Regions from separate parts of the Solwaraspora sp. WMMD791 genome, predicted to be linked through region 4. Evidence: riboswitches for the same ligand, from Rfam matches in the RefSeq annotation. Region 4 holds a riboswitch; each other region holds the start of a gene.
The links. A riboswitch is a leader RNA that binds a small molecule or an ion and turns the genes downstream of it on or off. The one in region 4 is predicted to bind cyclic di-AMP.
Positions count from the first base shown of each region.

Region 1: linked by a shared signal. The riboswitch ahead of O7623_RS28580 (NlpC/P60 family protein) and the one ahead of O7623_RS17710 (hypothetical protein) in region 4 are both predicted to bind cyclic di-AMP.
Region 2: linked by a shared signal. The riboswitch ahead of O7623_RS20635 (C40 family peptidase) and the one ahead of O7623_RS17710 (hypothetical protein) in region 4 are both predicted to bind cyclic di-AMP.
Region 3: linked by a shared signal. The riboswitch ahead of O7623_RS11035 (hypothetical protein) and the one ahead of O7623_RS17710 (hypothetical protein) in region 4 are both predicted to bind cyclic di-AMP.

Region 1 is NZ_CP120737.1:6,335,542-6,337,736, reverse strand. It holds gene O7623_RS28585 (DUF6232 family protein) at 1-263, opposite strand, end outside; cyclic di-AMP (ydaO/yuaA leader) riboswitch at 738-880, shown strand; gene O7623_RS28580 (NlpC/P60 family protein) at 891-1,853, shown strand; gene O7623_RS28575 (sigma-70 family RNA polymerase sigma factor) at 1,998-2,195, opposite strand, start outside.
Region 2 is NZ_CP120737.1:4,648,808-4,651,002, forward strand. It holds gene O7623_RS20630 (C40 family peptidase) at 1-849, shown strand, start outside; cyclic di-AMP (ydaO/yuaA leader) riboswitch at 1,105-1,247, shown strand; gene O7623_RS20635 (C40 family peptidase) at 1,253-2,195, shown strand, end outside.
Region 3 is NZ_CP120737.1:2,509,707-2,511,901, forward strand. It holds gene O7623_RS11030 (cation diffusion facilitator family transporter) at 116-1,024, shown strand; cyclic di-AMP (ydaO/yuaA leader) riboswitch at 1,193-1,322, shown strand; gene O7623_RS11035 (hypothetical protein) at 1,395-2,195, shown strand, end outside.
Region 4 is NZ_CP120737.1:3,979,390-3,981,584, forward strand. It holds gene O7623_RS17705 (TrkA family potassium uptake protein) at 162-899, opposite strand; cyclic di-AMP (ydaO/yuaA leader) riboswitch at 1,163-1,300, shown strand; gene O7623_RS17710 (hypothetical protein) at 1,303-2,195, shown strand, end outside.

The sequences.
Region 1 (2,195 bases), 2.4 Mb from region 4:
TCCCGGATCGCGAACCGACGCCCGGCGACGACGAACCAGTCGGCGGTGACGCAGATGCCGGGCTGGCGGTAGAAGGTCGGCCCGGCGGCGGCGGGTCGGGTCACCGGGCTGCTGGCGCCGGGCGCCGCGCCACGGGCGGGGGGCCGGCTGCTGGATGTCCTGGGGATCAACGGTGTCGTGGTGCTGCTGCGGTCGCCCGGCCGGGCGACCCGGCGAACGGTCGGGGATCCGCGTAGTGGCGGGGTCCGGCGGGTGGCACGCATCGGCTGCCTCCGAAGGTCGGGTACGGCACTGACCTTGCGCGTCCATTGTGCAAACGGCGAGCTACTCGATGGAAGATACGCATTCTGCCACCTAGCTGATTGACGTACGGCAGGACGCTTCCTGGACTCCGATACGACACTTTTGTTCTTATTTACCCTAGTGGATGCCCACCAGCAACAGCGTAGAGCGACTTATGGAGCATTTCACCCAGTCGATCGAAACCTCGCGCCAGGTCACCGCGTGACCACCGCGCGAACCCACTCGCCCCACCATTGAATGACACAGCGCCACCACACGCTACGTACAGTGACTACTGGCACCACTTCACCATTGCCGATGCCACGGATCACGACGAGTGAGGCTTTCCGCGAGCAACCGTTGCGGCTAGGTTAGATCCGCTGGTCCGGTAACCAGTCACCGACCCCGGTGACGCCGGCCCGGTGCCGCCGAATCGCCATCCAGCAATCACTGAAAGTAGTTGTGCGGTGATCGCGTGGTGGTGACCCGGGGACCCACCGAGCAAGTCTGGGGTGAATCCGCGTGCCCGCACGCGGTAGGGCGACACCTTCCCGCCCGAATCCGTCAGCTAACCCGGTAGGCGGCGTGGGAAGAAGGGTTCTGCGTTCTTGTCAACAGCGCGGATTCTGCTGCGTACCCTCGTGCTGGCCAGCGTGACCGCCGGGCTGGTGGTTCCGGCCGTCGCCGTCTCCGCCCAGCCCTCGGTCAGCGAACTCACGCAGCAGATCAACAAGGAATCCGAGGAACTGGCCAAGGTCGTCGAGTCGTACAACCGGCTCACCGAGGAGTCCAAGGCCACCCGGGCGGCGGTCGAGGAGCTCGACACCAAGCTCGGCCCGCTGCAGGACGAGCTGGCCCGGGCGGAGATCGAGGTCGGACAGATCGCGGTGACCGCCTACAAGTCGGGCGGGCTGAGCACCGCCAGCGCACTGCTCGACAGCGGCTCGTCGGACGGCTTCCTGGACCGGCTGGGCACCCTCGACCACCTCGCGCGGGACCGTCAGCAGCGGCTCAGCAACTTCACCAGTACCCAGGTGACGTACCTGGCCGAGCAGGAGAAGCTGCAGGCAGCGCTCGCCAAGCAGGAAGCCCAGGTCAAAGAGCTCGCCGACCGTAAGAAGTCCATCGAAGCCGACATCGACAAGCTGATGGACAAGCGGGAGGAGGCCTACGGTGCGGCAACCGAGTCCGGCTCGTCGTACTCCGGCGAGATCCCGTCGGTCGCCGGTGCCGCCGGCGTCGCGGTCGAGTTCGCGTACGGCGCCATCGGCAAGCCGTACGTGTGGGCGTCCAGCGGGCCGAACGGCTACGACTGCTCCGGCCTGACCCTGGCGGCCTGGCGGGCCGCCGGCAAGAGCCTGCCGCACAACGCCGCCATGCAGTGGGACCGGGTCGCGAAGATCAACCGCGGTGACCTGGCCCCGGGCGACCTGGTGTTCTACAACAACCTCGCCCACGTCGGCCTGTACGTCGGCGACGGCAAGGTCATCCACGCACCGACGTTCGGCCGTACCGTCGAACTGGCCAGCGTGGACATGATGGCACCGTACGGGTACGGCCGGGTGCGCTGACCGACCGGCACCGACACGACGGCCCGGCATCCGGAACCGGATGCCGGGCCGTCGTCGTGCCGGGGGCCGTCGTCGGTGTCACGGGCACTGGCACCGGCCAGAGGTGCAGGTGGCCTCAGCCGGGGTGATCAGGCCCGTCCGGGCTCACGCCGCCTGCAACCCTTCGGCCCGGGCCAGCTCACGCAGCCGGCCGAGGGCCTGGATCTCCAGCTGGCGGATGCGTTCGCGGGACAGCGAGAACCGCGAGGCGACCTCGGTGAGCGAGTGCTCCCGGCCGTCCTCCAGCCCGTAGCGGGCCCGCATGATGCCGGCGGACCGGTCGTCGAGGTGGTTCAGCAGGCC
Region 2 (2,195 bases), 670 kb from region 4:
CAGTGGCTGAAGTTGGAACCGGTGATCGAGCAGTACAACAAAGTTCGCAGCGAACTCAAGGCCAACCAGAAAAAGGCCGCCGAACTCGACAAGCGGATCGCGCCACTGTCGTTGCAGGCCAGTCTCGCCGCTGACGAGATCGGTGAGGTGGCCAACAGCTACTACCGCACCGGTCCGTCGAGCGAACTCAACGCGCTGCTGAAGACCGGTTCGCCGACCAGTCTCGCCGATCAACTGCTGGTACTGGACCGGATCTCGAAGCGGCGTCAGCAGCAGATCGCAGCGGTGGTCGAGACCCGGGACCGCTACCTTGCCGAGCGGCAGGCCCTCGACGAGTTGATCGCGCAGCAGAAGGCGCAGGACGAGGAGTTGGCCGAGAAGCGCAAGACGATCGACGCCGAGATCGACAGGCTGGAGCAGGCGCGGCTGGCCGCGTACCGGACCACCGGCTACTCGGGCGGTTCCGGAGCGTCCGGGCCATGCCCGGCCGAGTCGGTCGGCGGGGCGGCCGGGGTCGCGGTCGGTACGGCGTGCGCACAGATCGGCAAGCCGTACGTCTGGGGTGCCACCGGCCCGAACGCGTTCGACTGCTCAGGTCTGACGCAGTACGCGTGGGCGAGTGCGGGTGTCGGGCTCACCCACTTCACCGGCGCGCAGTGGAACCAGGGTCAGTCGGTCAGCCGGTCGGAGGCACGTCCAGGTGATCTTGTCTTCTTCTTTAGTGATCTGCGTCACGTCGGTCTATACATCGGTGGCGGCATGATGGTGCATGCGCCGCGCCCGGGACAACCCGTGCAAATGGAGAATATCGACAACATGCCGGTGGTCGGATTCAAGCGGGTCGGCTGAACGTGCAGGTCAACGTCGGTCGGTACGGTCCGAAAGTGCGGGGCGGTCGGCGATCATCGATCGTCCGGACCGGCACTTTCGGGCCGGCCCGGACCTCGTTCTTCGAACGCGTGAACGACGGCGGGTGATATACGAATAGCAATCGATCGAGTACGTTGAGAAATGAGTAGTCATCTCGCTTGCGTGACGAGAACGGCTCTCTCTACCCTTGGGGATCGTCGAGTCGGGAGGACGTCAACCAGCCCGGTTGACCTCGGCCTGACACCGCCAAATCGTCAGCGACACGGCGAGCCGGGGACCCACGGAACCGGGGTGAATCCACAGCGTCGTCTGTGGTAGGGCGTCTCCTTTCCGCCCGAACCCGTCAGCTAACCCGGTAGGCGGTCTGGGGAGAAGGAGTCCGGTGGCTACGACAGCCCCTCGGCGACCCGGATGGTCCGACCAGGACCACCTCCGGACGGTCCCGAACACCCATCGACGCGTCCTCCGCGCGGCAATCGCGGTCACCACCGGCGTCGGCATGCTGCTGACCGGCGCACCCGCACCCGCCCAGGCGCAGCAGACCGTGGCCGAGATCGAAGCGCAGATCGACGAGGTCTGGGCCGAACTGGAGCCCACCATCGAACGGCACAACGCCGTACGGCAGGACCTTGCTGCGAAAAAGAAGCAGGCCGATGCTCTGCAGAAGAAGATCCAGCCGCTGCAGGTCCAGATCGACCTCGCGATGGACCGGGTCAGCGAGTTCGCCGCCCGGTCGTACAAGGGCGGCAGCCCGTCGGCGTTCAGCGCGATCCTGACCAGCGGCAAGCCGACCCACCTCGCCGACCAGCTGGAACTGCTCGACCAGTTCGCCCGCCGGCAGGCCCGTGACGTCCAGGCCGTGGTCGACCTCAAGGAGCAGTACGCCGCGGAGAAGGCACCGCTGGACCAGCTGATCGTCGAGTTGACCAGCACCGAGGCGCAGCTGTCCGCGAAGGCCAAGGAGATCGACGCCGAGGTCGACCGGCTGCAGGAGCTGCGACTGCAGGCGTACGGATCGTCCACCAGCCTGGGCTCGCTGCGCCCGGCGCCCTGCCCGGCGACCTACCCGGGGGGAGCCGCCGGAAAGGCGGTCACCTTCGCCTGCGCGCAGATCGGCAAGCCGTACATCTGGGGGTCCGCCGGCCCGAGCGGTTACGACTGTTCCGGGTTGACCCTGGCCGCCTGGCGGCAGGGCGGCGTCTCACTGCCGCACAACGCGGCACGCCAGCGGCAGGTGACCAGGAACATCAGTCGTGACGAGCTGCGCCCCGGCGACCTCGTCTTCTACTACAGCCTGTCCCATGTCGGGATGTACGTCGGCGACG
Region 3 (2,195 bases), 1.5 Mb from region 4:
GGGCCGTTGCCGACAGCGCCCGACAGGGGTGCCGCCCCTTGGCCCATCTATTGCAAATATCGCTATGTGAGCATTAGTCTGCCGTCGGGACACCGGGCGACGGAAGGTGACCGGGATGGGTGCGGGACACGATCACGGTGCGGGCACCGCCGGGCAGCGACACTACGGGCGGTTGTGGGTCGCGTTCGTCCTGCTGGCGGTCTTCATGGTCGTCGAGGCGGTGGCCGCGCTGCTCACCGGCTCCCTGGCACTGCTCTCCGACGCCGGACACATGTTCACCGACGTCCTCGGCATCGGCATGGCGCTGGCCGCGATCGCCGCCGCCCGCCGCGCGTCCGACGATCCGCAGCGCACCTTCGGCCTCTACCGACTCGAGGTGCTCGCCGCCCTGGCGAACGCGGTGCTGCTCGCCGGGGTCGCCGGCTACGTCATGGTCGAGGCGGTCCACCGGTTCGCCGACCCGGAACCGGTGCCCGCCGGCCCGATGCTGGTGGTGGCGGTGGCGGGACTGGTCGCCAACCTGGTCGCGTTCGGGCTGCTGCGCTCCGGCGCCAAAGAGAGTCTCAACGTCCGGGGCGCCTATCTGGAGGTGCTCGGCGATCTACTCGGCTCGGTCGGGGTGATCGTGGCGGCCCTCGTGATCGCCACCACCGGCTGGTGGTACGCCGACCCAGTGGTGGCCGTCGCCGTCGGAGCGTTGATCCTGCCCCGGACCTGGCGGCTGGCCCGCTCCGCGCTGCGGGTGCTGGTCCAGGCCGCACCGGAACACGTCGACGTGCCCCGGGTGCGGGCCCGGCTGGCCGCCGTACCGGGCGTGTGCGACGTGCACGACCTGCACGTCTGGACTCTCACCCCGGGGATGGAGGTGGCTTCGGCGCATCTGGCCACCGTGGCCGGTGCCGAGGTCGGCGGAGTGCTGCGCGACGCCCGGCAGGCACTGCACGAAGAGTTCGGGATCGACCACGCAACGCTGCAGGTCGAGCCACTGTCACCTGCGGACCCCTGCGGACCGGCGGACTGGTGATTAGCGGATGCTTAAGTTTCGTGACCTTCCCGCGACACAAACAACGATGATGTACCTTTATTTCCGATTTATCTAGACATAATATGGTCATCGATCTCGCGACAGATGGCGACCGGACCGGTAGCCTCAGCCTCGGTCTTCGTCCGGGCGGCGCCCCTCCGGCGCCCGCGAAGGCCGTCGCCTAATCGCCATACGGCGAGCCGGGGAACCATGTTCCTGGGGTGCATCCGCGTCAGCGGTAGGGATCTTCCGTCCCGAACCCGTCAGCTAACCCGGTCGGCGGCTGACGGAAGGAACCTGCACGGTGACGTACCCGCTCCCCGAACGGCCCCGGCGCGCGACGCCGGGGCGGAAGAACCGCTTTGCCCGCCTGGTGCCGCTGGCCGCGATCCTGATCGCCGTCACCGGAGCGCCGGTTGGTGCACCGGCGCCGGCCGGCGCCGCGCTACCCGCCTACGCTCCCGCCGACGCCGACGACGAAGGCGGCACCCCGAGCCTGCGCAAGGAGCTCGAGGCGGCCTCGCGCGGCTGGATCGACGCCAAGGCCGCGCTCGACAACTCCGGCAAGCGGCAGAAACAACTCACCGCGCGGCTGGCCGAGGTCGAGACCGAACTCGAGGTCCGCAACACCAACGTCGGCCACCTCGTCGACCGCGCCTACCGCAACGGCCGGCTCGGTCCGGTCTCGGCGCTGCTGAACAGCACCTCGCCGGAAGGATTCATCGACCGCGCCGCCGCGTTGAGCGCGGTGACCGCCAACGAGGAGAAGCAGCTGCGCGAGCTGTACCAGACCCGCGACCAGGTGACCCGGTCGAAGGCGGCCATCGAGAACGAGATCCGCGAGCAGCGCAAGCAGCTGACCATCATGGACCAGCGCAAGAAGCAGGCCGAACGGGCCCTGGCGGTGGCCGTCGCCGCCGAGGAGCAGGCCCGTGAGCAGGCCGAGCGCGAGGCGGCGAACAGTTCCGGCTCAGGTTCGTCCGGCTCAGGTTCGTCGGGATCGAGTTCGTCCGGATCCGGGTCGGCCAGCGCGTCGGCGACGCCGGCACCCCGCAACGCGAACGGCTCCTGGCCGAGCGAGTCCTGCAACGTCGACGACCCGACCACCTCCGGCTGCATCACCCCGCGTACGTTGCACGCGCTCAACCAGGCCAAGGCGGCCGGCTTCACC
Region 4 (2,195 bases):
CACCACGCCACGCGTCGGTACAGTGTTCCGGGTGCACATCCATCAATGGAAGCGCTCCCATGGGAGGACTGTAGCCTGAGTCACGAGTTTGCGAAAGTCCAGAGCCTGATCAGCTCACGAAATGAAGGCGTGACGAGACGGTTACGCCCAGGATCCCAGGGTCAGCCGCCGAACCGCTGCACGTCCGCGGTCGACCCGGCGACGATCAGCAGCGCGTCCGGCGGGATCACCGAGTCCGGTACGGCGTACCGCAGGTGCTGGTCACGTTCCTTGATGCCGACGACGGTGATGCCGTACCGCTGCCGCAGCCGGGCCTGCGCCAGGGTCTGGCCCGCGCTCTCCACCGGCGCGCACACCTTCGCGATCGCGAAGCCGTCGTCGAACTCGATGAAGTCGAGCATCCGGCTGGCCAGCAGGTGCGCGACCCGGTCGCCCATGGTGGCCTCCGGGAAGATCACGTGGTGGGCACCGACCGAGGCGAGGATCCGGCCGTGCTTGGCGGTGATGGCCTTCGCCCAGATCTCCGGTACGCCGATCTCGGTCAACGCCACGACGGTCAGGATGCTGGCCTCGATGTCGGCACCGATGCCGACGACCGCGCACGGATAGTCGGCCACGCCGAGGTGTCGCAGGGACTGTTCGTCAGTAGGATCCGCCTCGACCGCTCGGGGCAGCCGGTCGGTCCAGCGCTGCACCAGGCGGGGATCGCCGTCGATGCCGAGCACCTGGTGACCGAGCCGGCACAGCGACAGCGCCACCTGGCCACCGAAGCGACCCAGGCCGATGACGGCCACGCTGTCGTCGGCGACGCCGTCGTCACCGTCGGCCACGCCGGCAGCGCTGCCGCCGACGTCGGCCAGGGACGGGTCGCCTGCCGCCAGGGACAGGTCGTCTGCCATCAGGGAATCAATCCAGAGGTGTTATTTCCTATTTTCAACTTCTGTCGTATTTTAGGCAGTTGTACCCCTCGGCCGCAGCTCTATCGACACAGCCGGCCACGACATGCCGTAGGCCCGCCGATGCAGAAAGTGGACATTACCCAAAGTCGTTGTCCAGTAACGGAATTCTCCCTGGTCAACGACGGTCGTCGAGGTGTTGTCGCCGGTCACCGATCCGGTAAGCTTGCCGGCGGTCTCCGCCAGGCGGCACCCACCGGTGCCGGCGGTGACCGCCGCCTAATCGTCCTTCGGGGTGAGCCGGGGAACCACGTTTCCACCGGGGTGAATCCGCGACGTCGCGGTAGGGATCGTTCCGTCCCGAACCCGTCAGCTAACTCGGTCGGCGGCCAAGGAAAGGAACAGGATGACCGCACCCCTATACCGGCGGGTTCCGTTCACCGCCGCACTGGCCGCCGTGACCACCTTGCTCGCCGGCCTGGTCGTCGCCACCCCGGCCGCCGCCCAGGACCCCTCGGACGAAGGTGCGCAGCCACTGCTCAGCGACGTCATCGAGTCGACCAGCCGAGGCTTCGTCGAAGCAAAGGCCGCCGTCGAGGAGTCACGCAAGCGGCAACTTCAGCTCAACCTCGAACTGGAGAAGGTGGAGGAACGACTGGAGGCGCTCACCCCGCAGATCGGCGAGGTCGCCTCCAATTCGTACCGTCTCGGCCGGATCACCCCGGTGATGGTGCTGCTCAACAGCGCCAGCCCGGACGATCTGCTGGACCGGGCCGAGGGCCTGGACATGATCGCCATGCACGACAACAAGCGGGTCCGCGAGCTCAACGAGGCCCGCGAACAGGCCGCCCGGGCCGTCGCGGCGATCGAGGCCGAGGTGACCCGTGAGGAACAGCAGCTCGAGGTGATGTCCCGTCAGAAGAAGGAGGCGGAGAAGGCCCTGCAACTGGTCGGCGCGGTCGCCACCAACGGGTTCGTCTCGGCCACCTCGCCGGTCGCCGCTCAGGCACCCCGCAACGCGAACGGTTCCTGGCCGTCCGAGTCGTGCAGCCTGGACGACCCCACCACGAGCGGCTGCATCACCCCTCGGACCATGCACGCGCTCAACGAGGCCAAGAAGGCCGGCTTCACCCGCTTCGTCTCCTGCTTCCGACCCGGTGGTCCGTTCGAGCACCCGAAGGGCCGGGCCTGCGACTTCTCCATGCAGTCCAGCGGATTCGGCGGCGACGCCACCGGCGACGCCCGGCTCTACGGCAACAACCTGACCGCGTTCCTGGTCCGCAACGCCGACAAACTCGG